DNA from 2 places in the Rhizobium sp. S163 genome. Region 1 is predicted to be linked to the other one. Evidence: predicted binding sites of a transcription regulator. Region 1 holds the regulator's gene; the other holds the start of a gene.
What was found. The regulator PhoB, encoded in region 1, activates phosphate uptake and scavenging genes when phosphate is short. The targets are predictions, from matches to a motif close to TGTCATNNANCTGTCAT.
Positions count from the first base shown of each region.

Region 2: QTL96_RS25410 (inorganic phosphate transporter) is a predicted target of PhoB. The motif match lies at 6,829-6,845, and genes of this name have one in related genera.

Region 1 is NZ_JAUDSA010000018.1:452,916-460,854, forward strand. Features, by position in the region: gene pstC (phosphate ABC transporter permease subunit PstC) at 1-613, shown strand, start outside; gene pstA (phosphate ABC transporter permease PstA) at 610-1,932, shown strand; gene pstB (phosphate ABC transporter ATP-binding protein PstB) at 1,947-2,762, shown strand; gene phoU (phosphate signaling complex protein PhoU) at 2,806-3,519, shown strand; gene phoB (phosphate regulon transcriptional regulator PhoB) at 3,556-4,239, shown strand; gene QTL96_RS17800 (GcrA family cell cycle regulator) at 4,322-4,867, opposite strand; gene QTL96_RS17805 (aspartate aminotransferase family protein) at 5,295-6,491, shown strand; gene argF (ornithine carbamoyltransferase) at 6,540-7,457, shown strand; gene QTL96_RS17815 (Hsp33 family molecular chaperone) at 7,550-7,939, shown strand, end outside.
Region 2 is NZ_JAUDSA010000036.1:65,418-73,356, forward strand. Features, by position in the region: gene QTL96_RS25390 (alpha/beta hydrolase) at 33-986, shown strand; gene QTL96_RS25395 (LacI family DNA-binding transcriptional regulator) at 1,074-2,099, shown strand; gene xylB (xylulokinase) at 2,118-3,572, shown strand; gene xylA (xylose isomerase) at 3,791-5,101, shown strand; gene QTL96_RS25410 (inorganic phosphate transporter) at 5,181-6,782, opposite strand; gene QTL96_RS25415 (TIM barrel protein) at 6,952-7,734, shown strand; gene QTL96_RS25420 (addiction module antidote protein) at 7,724-7,939, opposite strand, start outside.

The sequences.
Region 1 (7,939 bases):
TCGCGGTATCGCCAAGCCGCTGCTCGAAGTGCTTGCCGGTATCCCGACCATCGTCTACGGCTTCTTCGCCCTCATCACCGTCGGCCCGTTCCTGCGCGACCTCTCGTCCCAGGTGAACGGCCTTCTGACCGGCGACTACAGCAACTTCATCCAGGCACAGAGCGTTCTGACCGCCGGTATCGTCATGGGCATCATGCTGATCCCATACGTCTCCTCGCTGTCTGACGATATCATCACCGCCGTGCCGCGCGCCCTGCGTGACGGTTCGCTCGGTCTCGGTGCCACGCGTTCGGAAACGATCAAGAAGGTCGTTCTCCCCGCCGCCCTGCCGGGTATCGTCGGCGCTCTCTTGATGACCGCCTCGCGCGCCATCGGCGAGACCATGATCGTCGTGCTTGCAGCCGGTGTTGCCGCCCGCATCCAGATCAATCCCTTCGAGCCGATGACGACGGTGACGGTCAAGATCGTCAACCAGCTGACGGGTGACCTTGAGTTCACCTCGCCGCAGACGCTGGTTGCCTTCGCGCTTGGCATCACGCTGTTCTTCATCACGCTTTGCCTTAACATCTACGCGCTCTTCATTGTGCGCAAATACCGGGAGCAGTACGAATGACGGACGTTGTTTCCTCCGGACAGGGCGTCGTCGTCTCCAAGGCGCCGGCCCGCCGCGACATCGGCATCAAGCGTCGCTACGCCGCCGAACGCCGCTTCCAGGCCTATGGCATCGCTGCCATCTCCTTCGGTCTGATCTTCCTGGCCATCCTGCTCACGACGGTTATCCGTCAGGGCTACACGGCCTTCGCGCAGACCTCGATCACCCTGCCGATCGAGTTCTCCGAAAAGGTGCTCGACCCCAACAACAAGCGCGCCACCGACCCGTCGGTGCTGATCGCCGCCAACTATCCGGTGCTGATCCGCGACGCCATGGTCAAGACGCTCGGCATCAACGCCCAAAGCCGTCCGGAAACGCGTGACGCCACCGCGATGATCTCCAAGGGTGCGCCGATCGTGCTCCGCGACATGGTCGTTGCCGATCCGTCGCTGATCGGCAAGACGGTCAACGTCACGCTTCTCGCAGACGCCAACGTCGACTCGGCCAACAAGGGCCAGATCGACCTGACGGTTGACGAGAAGAACCGCAAGGTCAACGACCGCCAGGTCGGCTGGATGCAGCAGATGGCAGCCAGCGGCACGCTCCACAAGGAGTTCAACACCGGCCTCTTCGTCAACGGCAACTCCAGCCGTCCGGAAGCCGCGGGTCTCGGCGTCGCCCTCATCGGTTCGCTCTACCTGATGCTGATCGTTCTTGCCCTGTCGCTGCCGATCGGCGTCGCCGCTTCGATCTACCTCGAAGAGTTCGCGCCGAAGAACAAGCTGACCGACCTGATCGAGGTGAACATCAACAACCTCGCGGCCGTTCCCTCGATCGTCTACGGTCTGCTCGGTCTCGCCGTCTTCATCAACTTCGCAGGCCTGCCGCGCTCCGCGTCGTTGGTCGGCGGTCTGGTGCTGACGCTGATGACGCTGCCGACTATCATCATCGCCACCCGCGCGGCACTGCGCGCCGTGCCCCCTTCGATCCGCGCGGCCGCTCTCGGCCTCGGCGCCTCGAAGATGCAGATGGTGTTCCATCACGTCCTGCCGCTGGCAATGCCTGGCATCCTGACCGGCACCATCATCGGTCTGGCGCATGCGCTCGGTGAAACCGCGCCGCTGCTCCTGATCGGCATGGTCGCCTTCGTTGCCAATGCGCCTGCCACCCCGATGGATCCCTCCACGGCTCTGCCGGTGCAGGTTTACATGTGGGCAAACGAAGCCGAACGCGCCTTTGTCGAGCGCACGTCCGGCGCCATCATCGTCCTGCTCCTGTTCCTGATCGTCATGAACCTCGGAGCCATCCTCTTGCGTCGTCGCTTTGAGCGCCGCTGGTAAACGGAGTAAACATCATGAACATGTTGACGGAAGCAGCAGTTGAGAAGGCGCTAGACCAGAAGATGAATACCATTCCGTATAAAATGATTGGCCAGGACGTCTCGGTTTACTACGGCGAGAAGCGTGCGCTTTTCGATGTGAAGCTGAACATCCGCGAAAACACCGTGACGGCTCTCATCGGTCCGTCGGGCTGCGGCAAGTCCACCTTCCTGCGCAGCCTGAACCGCATGAACGACACGATCGACAATTGCCGCGTCACCGGCAAGATCACGCTCGATGGCGATGATATCTACGATCCGGATATCGACGTCGTCGAACTGCGCGCCCGCGTCGGCATGGTGTTCCAGAAGCCGAACCCATTCCCGAAGTCGATCTACGAGAACGTCGCCTACGGCCCGCGCATCCACGGTCTCGCCAAGGCGAAGGCCGACATGGACGTCATCGTCGAGCAGAGCCTGCAGCGCGCCGGCCTGTGGAACGAGGTCAAGGACCGCGTGCATGAAGGCGGCACCGGCCTCTCGGGTGGTCAGCAGCAGCGTCTGTGCATCGCCCGCGCGATTGCCGTTAGCCCTGAAGTCATCCTCATGGACGAGCCCTGCTCGGCGCTTGACCCGATCGCGACCGCCAAGGTCGAGGAGCTCATCCACGAGCTGCGCGAGGCCTACACGATCGTCATCGTTACGCACTCGATGCAGCAGGCAGCCCGCGTTTCGCAGCGCACCGCCATGTTCCACCTCGGCAACCTCGTCGAGGAGAACGATACAGACAAGATGTTCACCAACCCGGATGATCCGCGCACCCAGGATTACATCATGGGCCGCTTCGGCTGATCTCCGAAACCGGTAAACCTCAGGACATTCAAGGATAAGCCCCATGGCATCGACACATATCTATTCCGCCTATGACGATGATCTCAAGTTCCTGACGCGCCGCATCTCCGAAATGGGCGGCCTCGCGGAACAGATGGTCGGCGACGCCGTTCGCGCGCTCGTCAACGGCGACACTTCGCTCGCCCAGAAGGTCATCTCCGACGACGTGATCCTCGATCACGCCGAGCGCGAGATCGGCGAAAAGGCGATCATCACCATCGCCCGCCGCCAGCCGATGGCCGCCGACCTTCGCGAAATCATGGGCTCGATCCGCATCGCGGCCGATCTCGAGCGCGTCGGCGATCTTGGCAAGAACACCGCCAAGCGCGTCATCGCTGTCCAGAGCACCGGCGTTCCGCGCAAGCTCGCCCGTGGCCTCGAGCATCTCTCCGAACTGGCGCTCGTCCAGCTCAAGGAAGTTCTCGACGTCTACACCAGCCGCGTTGCCGACCGCGCCAAGTCGATCCGCGAGCGCGACGAGGAAATCGACGCGATGTACACCTCGCTGTTCCGCGAGATGCTGACCTACATGATGGAAGATCCGCGCAACATCACCAGCTGCACGCATCTTCTCTTCTGCGCCAAGAACATCGAGCGCATCGGCGACCACGCCACCAACATCGCAGAGACCATCTACTACATGGCTACCGGCGCCCAGCCGGAAGGCGAGCGTCCGAAGGACGACACCGCCAACACCGTCGGCGCGGTCACGGAATAAGCGTTCCGGACCCACGCCCCCAGGAGACCGAGACGAATGATCCCAAGAGTAGCAGTCGTTGAAGACGAAGAAGCACTGAGCGTGCTTCTTCGCTATAACCTTGAGGCCGAAGGCTTCGAAGTCGATACCATCCTTCGCGGTGACGAGGCCGAAATCCGGCTGCAGGAACGCACGCCTGATCTTTTGATCCTCGATTGGATGCTGCCCGGCGTATCCGGCATCGAGCTCTGCCGTCGCCTGCGCATGCGCCCGGAGACGGAGCGCCTGCCGATCATCATGCTGACCGCCCGTGGCGAGGAAAGCGAACGCGTTCGCGGCCTGTCGACCGGCGCCGACGACTATGTCGTCAAGCCGTTCTCGACGCCTGAGCTCGTCGCCCGCGTCAAGGCGATGCTGCGCCGCGCCAAGCCGGAAGTGCTCTCCTCGCTGCTGAAGTGCGGCGATATCGAGCTCGATCGCGAAACCCATCGCGTTCACCGCAAGAGCCGCGAAGTCCGCCTCGGACCGACCGAATTCCGCCTGCTGGAATTCCTGATGTCGTCGCCCGGCCGCGTCTTCTCGCGCTCGCAGCTGCTCGATGGCGTCTGGGGCCATGACATCTATGTCGACGAACGCACCGTAGACGTTCACGTCGGCCGCCTGCGCAAGGCGCTCAACTTCTCGAACATGCAGGATGTGATCCGCACCGTTCGCGGCGCCGGTTATTCGATGGAAGCGTAAGGCGCTTCCATTTCATACGATCCAACGAAAAACGGGCCCCGCGAGGGCCCGTTTTCTTTTGTTCCTTATCCGGCTTTCCGGGTCATGCGACCCGGTTGGCTGCCTTGCGGCGCTCGTTGACCGGCTGGTAGGCCATGCGCTGGTGGTAGGTGCAGTATGGCGAGTTGTCGGGGGACTCGCAGCCGCAGAAGTGGAAGTCATCCGTCAGCGGATCGCCGACCGGCCACTTGCACGTGCGCTCGGTCAGTTCCGTAAGGCCGAGACGGCGCGAGATCGGAACGACAACGTTGGAGGCTGGACGGTAACGGACTTCCTCGATCGCATCGATATCCATCTCTTCCTTGAGAGCCACTGCGCCCTGCGGGCGGGCAACGGCGCGGCTTGGCGAGATGCGTGCGGAATTGAAATTGCTGGCAGGGCGGGGGGTCGAAACCGCCGGGCGCTTCGGCGCCCGCGTCGCCGTCGTCGTGCCGCCGGCCTTGGCGCGGCCAGGCAGGTTCAGGCGGTGGACCTTGCCGATGACGGCGTTGCGGCTTACACCGCCAAGTTGTGCCGCAATCTGGCTGGCGCTCAGGCCTTCGGCCCAAAGCTTCTTCAGTCTTTCAACGCGCTCGTCTGTCCAGTTCATGCCCTGTCTCCGCCTTATTGCGTTGGTGTAGGCAGAATCCTTCACCCATGGCACGGACGTGTCCGGACCAAGAAACGCTTGCTCGATTTTGGTGACTAGTTCCGCCGCATGCAGTCTAGTAATTGAGTTTTAACCTAGAGTGAGGGCGACTCCGTGACAAGAGTCGGTTGAATCGCGGCGAATCGATTTCTCGGTTTTCCCCAACTTGCTGGGTGGTAGAGTCATTTCTGCAACATTAGCTGTTGATAGCTCGCCGGCGCCCCGATGCTTGCTTGACGCATGCGACAAAAGCTCAGTTTTGTTGACATCGCACTGCGAAAAGACAATAGTGCCCCTCGCCGCCGAAAGGCGGCATTTTTCATTTCCGGGCACCCGCTTTTTCGCCGGAGTCCGGGCCTTTGTTGAGCGAATGACAGGAGATCGCGCCATGGCTGAAGCCGCGCCGCTTTATGATACCTACTCTCGTGCCCCGCTGCGGTTCGAGCGAGGAGAGGGCGTGTGGCTGATCACCGAAACTGGCGAGCGATATCTCGATTTCGGCGCGGGCGTTGCCGTGACCTCCGTCGGCCATAGCCACCCGCACGTCGTCGGCGCGCTTAAGGATCAGGCCGAGAAGGTTTGGCACCTCTCCAACATTTACGAGATCCCCGGCCAGGAGCGCTTTGCCAAGCGGCTGACGGATGCAACCTTCGCGGATAAGGTGTTCTTCACCAATTCCGGCGCCGAGGCGCTGGAATGCGCGATCAAGACCGCGCGCCGCTACCAGTATTCGAAGGGCCATCCCGAGCGCTTCCACATCATCACCTTCGAAGGCGCCTTCCACGGCCGCACGCTGGCGACGATCGCTGCCGGTGGCCAGGAGAAGTATCTCGAAGGCTTCGGCCCCAAGACACCCGGTTTCGACCAGGTGCCCTTCGGCGATATCGAGGCCGTCCGTGCCGCGATCACAGATGCCACGGCCGGTATCCTGATCGAGCCGGTACAGGGCGAAGGCGGTATTCGCCCGGCAACCACGGAATTCATGAAGGCGCTGCGCCAGCTCTGCGACGAAAACGGCCTGCTTCTGATCCTCGACGAGGTTCAGTCCGGCGTCGGCCGCACCGGCAAGCTCTTCGCGCATGAATGGTCCGGCGTCACGCCTGATATCATGGCGGTCGCCAAGGGCATCGGCGGTGGTTTCCCGCTCGGCGCATGCCTGGCAACAGCTGAAGCTGCCTCCGGCATGAAGGCCGGCACCCATGGCTCGACCTATGGCGGCAACCCGCTCGCCATGGCCGTCGGCAATGCCGTGCTCGATGTCATCCTCGAGGAGGGCTTCCTGCGCCACGTCAACGACGTCGCGCTCGTCTTCCGTCAGGGTCTTGCATCGCTGAAGGATCGCTTCCCCGATGTAATCGAGGATATCCGCGGCGAAGGCCTGATGCTCGGCGTCAAGGCGGCTGTTCCGTCGACTGAGCTGTTGCAGGCCATCCGCGCTGCCAACCTGCTGGCCATTCCGGCCGGCGACAATGTCATCCGTTTGTTGCCCCCGCTTGTCGTCACGGCCGACGAAGCCCGCGAAGGCCTCGCCCGCCTGGAGCGTGCCGCCGAGAGCGTGCGCGCCAAGGCAAAGAAGACGGCTTGAATGGATAGATGCCCGGCCGGATGGCGGGCGCAACAGGTTTAAAGACAGATGGCTTCCCCAAAACACTTCCTCGATCTCTCCGCGGTAACCTCCTCCGACCTCAGGGTCATCATGGATGACGCCAAGACCCGCAAGCAGGCTTTCAAGGCCGGCCAGGGCGACAAGCCGCTGGCAGGCAAGATGCTGGCGATGATCTTCGAAAAGCCCTCGACCCGCACCCGCGTCTCCTTTGACGTCGGTATGCGCCAGCTCGGTGGCGAAACGCTGTTCCTTTCGGGCACCGAAATGCAGCTCGGCCGCGCTGAAACGATTGGCGATACCGCCAAGGTCCTGTCGCGCTATGTCGACGCGATCATGATCCGCACCACCGACCATGCGCGCATGCTGGAACTCGCCGAACACGCGACGGTTCCCGTCATCAACGCTCTGACCGATGACACCCATCCCTGCCAGATCATGGCCGATATCATGACCTTCGAAGAGCATCGCGGCCCCATCAAGGGCAAGACGATCGCTTGGATGGGCGATGGCAACAACGTGCTGCATTCGCTGGTCGAAGGCGCTGCCCGTTTCGGCTATCGCATGAACATGGCGGTACCCCTTGGTTCCGAGCCGAAGGATCACTATCTGAACTGGGCCCGCAATGAGGGCGCCGAGATCATGCTGAGCCATGATGCAGACCGTGCGGTCGCCGGCGCCGATTGCGTGGTGACCGATACCTGGGTCTCCATGAATCAGGAACATCGGGCCCGGGGTCACAACGTCTTCCAGCCTTATCAGGTCAATTCGGCTTTGATGGCACAGGCCGACAAGGATGCATTGTTCATGCATTGCCTGCCGGCCCATCGTGGTGAGGAAGTTACCGACGAAGTGATCGACGGCCCGCAATCCGTGGTCTTCGATGAAGCGGAAAACCGTCTTCATGCGCAGAAGTCGATTCTTGCTTGGTGCCTGGGCGCGATCTGAACCATACTGGAGGCCACATCGGGCCGGACAGGCCCGTGGCCGCGCTGGCGGATGGACGGGCTCGTCCGCTGCCCTCAGACTAGGAGAAGACCATGGCAGAAGCTGCAGCCACCCTCGGCGAATTCGATTTCGCCGGTGATGATCATGTCGTTCCGTTTCAGGTGGAAGGCCTGGATGTGCGCGGTCGCGCCGTCCAGCTCGGCCCGATGCTGGATGCGATCCTCGATCGCCACAATTATCCCGCACCCGTCGCCCGCCTGCTGGCCGAAGTCATCGCGCTGACGGTGCTGCTTGGCACGTCGCTGAAGTTCGAAGGCAAGTTCACCGTCCAGACCAAGAGCGACGGCCCGGTCGATCTGCTTGTCGCCGATTTCTCGACGCCCGAGAACGTGCGCGCCTACGCCCGTTTCGACCAGACGCTGCTGGACGAGGCGGTTGCCGCTGGCCGCGCCGAGCCCGAGCAGCTGCTCGGCAAGGGCATG
Region 2 (7,939 bases), on a different contig from region 1:
CTTCCGCCAGATTCGTTGCACTTCTCACCTTTATGCTGTCCGTTGCCGTGAACCACGTGTTCGCAGCCAGTCCGTCCGCCGACGAGGCGCGCATCGATGTCGGCGGCTACAGGATGAACAGCCTTTATCTCAAGGCGCGGCGGCCGGATCTGCCGCCGATCGTGTTCATCCACGGCGCCAGCGCCAATCTACACGATCCGGTATTCTCGTTTCGCGACCGGCTGGAAGGGCGCGCCGATCTTCTGTTCGTCGATCGTCCCGGCCACGGGCGCTCGGATCGCGGCGATCAGGAAAATGCATTTCCCGACGGGCAGGCCGATGCCATCGCTGATGTCATGACGAAACGCGGTATCAAGAAGGCGATCATCGTCAGCCACTCGTTCGGAGGCGCGGTGGCGGCGAGCTTCGTGCTCAGGCATCCTGACCGGGTGCTCGGTCTCGTCTTTCTATCGCCCGCCGTCTACCCCTGGCCGGGCGGTATCGCCTGGTATTACTGTGCCGCGAAGGTGCCGGTGACAGGCGCGCTGTTCAGCACCATCGTCGTGCCGCCGGTGGGGCTTGCGATGATCGACAGCGCCACGCGCTCGGTTTTCGCGCCCAATCCTCGGCCGCCCGGCTATATCAAGGAGACGCGGGCGCTGCAGGCGCTTGGGCCAAAGGCGTTCCGCGACAACGCCATCGATGTCGCCAATCTCCTGGAATGGACGAAGCGCAATTCACAGCACTACGGCCGCATCCATGCGCCGACGGTGATCATTTCCGGCGATACCGACAGCGTCGTCTCGCCTGATATCCACGCACGCCATCTTGCCCGCGCCATCAAGGGTGCGCGGCTGCTGATGATCCATAACATGGGTCACAAGTCGGATTATGTCGCGCGGGATGTGGCCGTGGCGGCGATCGAAAGCGTCGCCGGCAGGCCGCGTGATCTGAAGCGTGCTGCAGTCAGGCTCGAAACCGAGATCGCCAACGATCACGAAAAATAGCAGTCATTTCAATACGCAGAACACGTCGCCAAAAAATCTGATTTACGTACATCAAAAATGGCGTTAAAGGTCTCGTCAGGAGGAGCGATGAGACCTACGGTTCACGATATTGCCGCAGCTGCGGGCGTCAGCCTTGCGACTGTCGATCGGGTGCTGAACCAGCGCCCCGGCGTCCGGCACGTGACGCGGGAGAAGGTCGAAACCGCCATTCGCGAGATCGGTTATGTGCGCGACGTCGCCGCCGCCAATCTCGCGAAGGGGCGGACTTATTCGTTCGTGTTCATCGTTCCCGCCAGCGACAATTCCTTCATGCACGGGCTGAACGCCGAGGTGATGGCCGCCGTTGCGCGCTCGCCGGTGGAGCGCACCGATATCCGCACGCTGGAGGTTCCGGCCTTCGATCCGGCAGCCCTTGCCGCCGCACTCGATGCGCTGCGCATGGAACGTCCCGCCGGCGTGGCGCTGGTCGCCACCGATGCGCCCGAGGTTCGCGATGCCGTCGATCGGCTGGTGCAGGACGGCATTCCCGTCGTCACCGTCGTGTCCGACCTCACCGGTTCGCAGCGCCATCATTATGCCGGCGTCGACAATATCGCGGCCGGCCGCACGGCGGCGCGGTTGCTCGGCCGTTTTCTCGGCGGTGCCAAGGGCGATGTCGCGGTTCTCGCCGGCTCCATGCTGGTGCGCGACCATCGCGAGCGGCTTGAAGGTTTCGCGGCCGTCATGGCGGAAGAGTTTCCCGGTCTCTCCGTCCTACCCGTCATCGAGGGACGCGACGATCCCGACATGGCGCATATGTTGGTTTCGGATGCGCTCTCCAAGCGTGACGGCATCATCGGCGTCTACAGCCTCGGCGCCGGCAATCGCGGCCTGATCCGGGCGCTGAAGGAGAAATCCGTCGACCGGGCGCTCACCGTCATCGCGCACGAGCTGACTGATCATACGCGCACGGCACTTCTCGACGGTACGATCGACGCAATCTTGAACCAGGATGCGGGCCACGAGGTGCGCAGCGCCATCCGCGTGTTGAAGGCCAAGGCCGACGGGCTTTCGGTCATCGACGCGCAGGAGCGCATCCGTCTCGATATCTTTCTGAAAGACAATCTGCCGTAACGGCAAAGGGAGAAACACATGTATCTGGGTCTCGATCTCGGAACCTCCGGCGTCAAAGCCATGCTGATCGATGGCGATCAGAAGATCATCGGCTCTGCCAATGGTTCGCTCGACGTGTCGCGTCCGCATCACGGCTGGTCGGAGCAGGAGCCTTCGCACTGGGTGCGGGCGACCGAGGAGGCGATCGCTGGGCTGAAGGCGAAGCATCCGAAGGAGCTTGCCGCAGTCAAGGGCATCGGACTTTCCGGCCAGATGCATGGCGCGACGCTGCTCGATGCCGACGACAAGGTGCTGCGGCCCTGCATTCTCTGGAACGACACGCGCAGCTATCTCGAGGCGGCAGCGCTCGATGCCGATCCGAAATTCCGCAAGCTCACCGGCAATATCGTTTTCCCGGGCTTCACCGCGCCGAAGCTCGCCTGGGTCGCCAAGCACGAGCCGGAGATTTTCGCCAAGGTCGCCAAGGTGCTGCTGCCGAAGGATTATCTCCGCCTGTGGCTGACCGGCGAGCACATTTCCGAAATGTCGGATTCGGCCGGCACCTCCTGGCTCGACACCGGCAAGCGCAAGTGGTCGTCCGAGCTCCTGGCCGCGACCGGCCTCGATGAAAAGCATATGCCAACGCTGGTCGAAGGCACGGAAGAGGGCGGCAAGCTGCGCGGCGAGCTGGCCTCGCAATGGGGCATCACCGGTTCCGTCGTCGTTGCCGGCGGGGCGGGCGACAACGCGGCTTCCGCCTGCGGCATGGGCACCGTCAGCCACGGCGCGGCCTTCGTCTCGCTTGGCACGTCGGGCGTGCTCTTCGCCGCCAACGGCTCCTATCTGCCGAAGCCCGAGAGCGCCGTTCACGCCTTCTGCCACGCGCTGCCCAACACCTGGCACCAGATGGGCGTCATCCTGTCCGCCACCGACGCGCTGAACTGGCACTCGCACGTGACGTCCAAGTCGGCGGCGGAGCTGACCGCCGAACTCGGCGAAACGCTGAAGGCGCCATCGGGCGTCACCTTCCTTCCCTATCTCTCCGGCGAGCGCACGCCGCACAACGACGCCGTCATCCGCGGCGCCTTCATCGGGCTCGAACATGAGAGCAGCCGCGCGGTCTTGACCCAGGCGGTGCTCGAAGGCGTGTCGTTTGCGATCCGCGACAATCTCGAGGCACTTCGCTCGGCCGGCACCGATATCGCCCGCGTCACCGCCATCGGCGGTGGCTCGCGCTCGCGCTACTGGCTGGCCTCGATCGCCACCGCGCTGGGCGTCCCCGTCGACCTGCCCGCCGACGGCGACTTCGGCGCCGCCTTCGGTGCCGCGCGTCTTGGGCTGATCGCGGCGACGGGGGCTGATCCGGTCGCGGTGTGCACGCCGCCTGAGACGGATGGGACGATCGAGCCGGTTGCGGCGCTGAGTGGGGCATATGAGGAGGCTTATAGCCGCTATCGTGCGCTCTATCCGGCGATCAAGGCTTTGGCGCATTGAGAGAAAATTCACCGGGAGGTGTCGCAAGGCCCCTCCCCAACCCCTCCCCACAAGGGGGGAGGGGCTTCGCGCCCCGCGCTCCCGCCTTCCGAGGTGAGGGGCGGTGCCACCAGCTTTCTCCCCCCTTGTGGGGGAGATGCCGGCAGGCAGAGGGGGCTTGAGCCACAGGCTCCACGCAACACCATCACCATCGAACCACACCCAAGGAGGAGTACCCCATGAGCACCGGATTTTTCGGCGACATCCAGAAGATCAAGTATGAAGGCCCGGACAGCACCAATCCGCTGGCCTTCCGCTATTACCAGCCGGACGAGATCGTTCTCGGCAAGCGGATGGAAGACCATCTGCGTTTCGCGGTCGCCTACTGGCACACGTTCACATGGCCGGGCGGCGACCCCTTTGGTGGGCAGACGTTCCTGCGTCCGTGGTTCGAAGACACGATGAAGGCTGCGAAGCTGAAGGCCGATGTGGCTTTCGAATTCTTCTCGCTGCTCGGCGCGCCGTACTATTGCTTCCACGATGCCGACGTGCGCCCCGAGGGCAAGAACTTCGCCGAGAACACCAAGAACCTGAACGAGATCGTCGACTACTTCGCCGAGAAGCAGGCCGCGACCGGCACCAAGCTGCTCTGGGGCACGGCGAACCTCTTCTCCAACCGCCGCTTCATGTCGGGTGCCGCAACCAATCCCGATCCCGATGTCTTCGCCTTCTCCGCCGCGACCGTGAAGACCTGCATGGACGCCACGATGAAGCTCGGCGGCGAGAACTACGTTCTGTGGGGCGGCCGCGAAGGCTATGAGACGCTGCTCAACACCGACCTCAAGCGCGAGCTCGACCAGATGGGCCGCTTCCTCAACCTGGTGGTCGAGTACAAGCACAAGATCGGCTTCAAGGGCCAGATCCTGATCGAGCCGAAGCCGCAGGAGCCGACCAAGCACCAGTACGACTACGATGTCGCCACCGTCTACGGCTTCCTGAAGAAGAACGGCCTCGAGAACGAAGTGAAGCTCAACATCGAGCAGGGCCACGCGATCCTCGCCGGCCATTCCTTCGAGCACGAGCTGGCGCTCGCAAACGCGCTCGGCATCTTCGGCTCGATCGACATGAACCGCAACGACTACCAGTCCGGCTGGGATACCGACCAGTTCCCGAACAACGTTCCTGAGATGGCGCTGGCTTACTACCAGGTTCTGGCAGGCGGCGGCTTCACCTCCGGCGGCACCAACTTCGACGCCAAGCTGCGCCGCCAGTCGCTCGATCCGGCCGATCTGCTGATCGGTCACATCGGCGGCATGGATTGCTGCGCCCGTGGCCTGAAGGCTGCCGCCAAGATGATCGAGGACAAGGCGCTGTCGCAGCCGCTGGCTAACCGCTATGCCGGCTGGGATTCTGCCGAAAGCCAGAAGATGCTGCGCGGCGAATATTCGCTGGAGCAGATCACGGCCCGCGTCGAGAGCCAGGACATCAACCCGCAGCCGAAGTCCGGCCAGCAGGAACTGCTCGAAAACGTCGTCAACCGCTACGTCTGATAGTCGGCGGATTGTTGAGACAAAAAGGCCGGGGAGCATTCGCTTCCCGGCTTTTTCCATTGCGCTATCGGCTCAGGCCTCAGAACACCTGGCGCAGGATGATGAACAGAACGAAGGCGATGGCGATGGAGGCGGGTAGCGTCAGGATCCAGGCCATCAGCATGTTGCGCACCGTCGACCATTGCAGGCCGGAGCCGTTCGCGGCCATCGTGCCGGCAACGCCGGACGACAGTACGTGGGTGGTCGAAACCGGCAGACCGAGATGGTCGGCGGCGCCGATGGTGACCATGGCGACGACTTCGGCGGCTGCCCCTTGGCCATAGGTCAGGTGGGTCTTGCCGATCTTTTCGCCGACGGTGATGACGATGCGCTTCCAGCCGACCATGGTGCCGAGGCCGAGTGCGATGGCGACGGCGATCTTGACCCAGAGCGGGATGAACTTGGTCGCGTTGTCGACCGCCTTGTGATAGGCGCTCACCGCCTGCAGATCGGCCGGCTCCATGGCGAGCAGCTTCTGCTTGTCGATCAGCTTCAGGGCCTCGCCGATCAGGTAGATGTCGTTGCGGACGTTGCTGACCAGATGCGTGGGCACGGCTTCGAGCGTCGGGAAGGCGGCGACTTCGGCGCTTGTGGCATGGATGAACTGCTGGAGCGCCGGCGTCGTTGCGTCCGTCCAGACCTTGTTCTTCACGGCATTGCTCACCTCGACGCGGAAATCGCCGGCGGCAGCACCCGGCTTCACATATTTGCCGAGCGCGGTTTCCACCTGGGCGGACGCGCTCTTGTAGGCTTCGAGATAGTTGACGTCAGGGGTGCGGTTGAGCGCGAAGGCGGTGGGAACGAGGCCGATCAGGATCAGCATGATCAGGCCCATGCCCTTCTGGCCGTCGTTCGATCCGTGGGCGAAGCTGACGCCGGTGCAAGTGAAGATCAGCAATCCGCGGATCCAGAGCGGCGGCGGGTTGTTGCCCTTCGGCTCCTCGTAGAGCGCCTTGTTGCGCACCAGCACCTTCATGACCAGAAGCAGGACCGCTGACAGGCCGAAGCCGATCAGCGGCGAGATCAGCAGCGACAGGCCGATATTGGTGGCCTGCGACCAGTCGACACCACTGGTGGCGCTACCCGCCGGCGCAAGAAACTGGTTGGCAAGGCCCACGCCGATGATTGAGCCGACCAGCGTGTGCGAGCTCGACGAGGGCAGGCCGAGGTACCAGGTGCCGAGATTCCAGAGGATGGCGGCGATCAAGAGCGCGAAGACCATGGCGAGGCCGGAACCGGAGCCGACCTGCAGGATGAGCTCGACCGGAAGCAACGCCAGGATGCCGAAGGCGACCGCGCCGCTCGACATCATGACGCCGAGGAAATTGAAGAAGCCCGACCAGATGACGGCGAGTTCGGCCGGCATGGAGCGGGTGTAGATGACTGTCGCGACGGCGTTGGCGGTGTCATGGAAACCGTTGACGAATTCGAAGCCGAGCGCGATGAGCAATGCCAGGCCGAGCATGATCCAGGGAACGGCGGCAACGCTGGTGAGATCGCGCCCGAGCGCGTAACCGACATAGCCGAGACCGGCGACAAGCAGGAGGATGATTGCTGGAAGGAACCACTTTTTCGAAGCCGACCCGTGCAGCGGATGGTTCTCGTGATCCCGGTGAATAGTCTCGTTGGTGATGTCAGCCATCTCAGTTCCTCTCTCAGAAGCCGTCCCTTCGAGTTATGCCTGCTGCGTGAACCTCTCATGACAATCGTCAACTCCCTGTGCCGGCATGGCACGCGATGTCGCATTGCGGCTGACCGCGATCTCGGCTCTATTGCGCATAGAAATCAGCATGCATTATCGGGAGGATTACATGAGCTTGCCTTTCCAACTTGCCGCCTGCGCCGAGATGATCTGGCGCGACCGACCGATCGAATGGCGGGCCTCCAGGCTGAAGGAGATGGGCTTCGGCGTCGGGCTGTGGAACTGGCCGGAGCATGATCTGAGCAAGCTTGAGGCGACGGGTGCTACCTTCAGCATCATGAACGGTTACCTCACCGGGCGGCTGACGGATGACGAGGGGGCGGCGGAGCTTTTGAAGACGGCGCGCGAGACGGCCAAGGTCGGCAAGCGTCTCGGCGTGCAACGCCTCAACCTGCACGGAACCGGGCTGGGCGAAGGCGGCCTGCCGGTGCAGCCGATCGAGGTGGTGACCGGTCAGATGTGGCTGAAGGCGCGCGACACGCTCGCGCGCATCGTCGACATGGCGGAAGAAGAGGGCGTGGTCTTCACGCTCGAAAACCTCAACCTTGATGTCGATCATCCGGGCGTGCCCTTCGGCCGCGCCGAGGACACGCTGGCGCTGGTCTCGAGCATCGATCACCCGCACCTGCGGCTCAATCTCGACCTCTACCACGCGCAGATCGGCGAGGGGAACCTGATCGAACTCTGCCGCAAGAGCCTGCCATGGATCGGCGAAATCCGGGTCGCCGACGTCCCCGGCCGCATGGAGCCGGGAACCGGCGAGGTGAACTGGAAAGGTATCGCGCGGGCCTTGAAGGCGATGGGCTATGCCGGGCCCGTCGGTATGGAGGCGTTTGCGTCGGGTGACCCCGAAGCGGCGCTTGTGGCGTTCCGCGAGGCGTTTACGGTTTAGCGGCGGCCTTTGCCCCTTGATCGGAGCGCGCAGGCACCTTTGCCATCAGGCCGATACCGAGCGCCTTCATGACGGATAGCGTCGTCTTCAGCGTCGGGTTGCCCTCGGCGCTGAAGGAACGATAGAGCTGCTCGCGGGAAAGCCCCGTCTCACTGGCAATCTGGGTCATGCCCTTGGCGCGCGCTACGACGCCCAGCGCATGGGC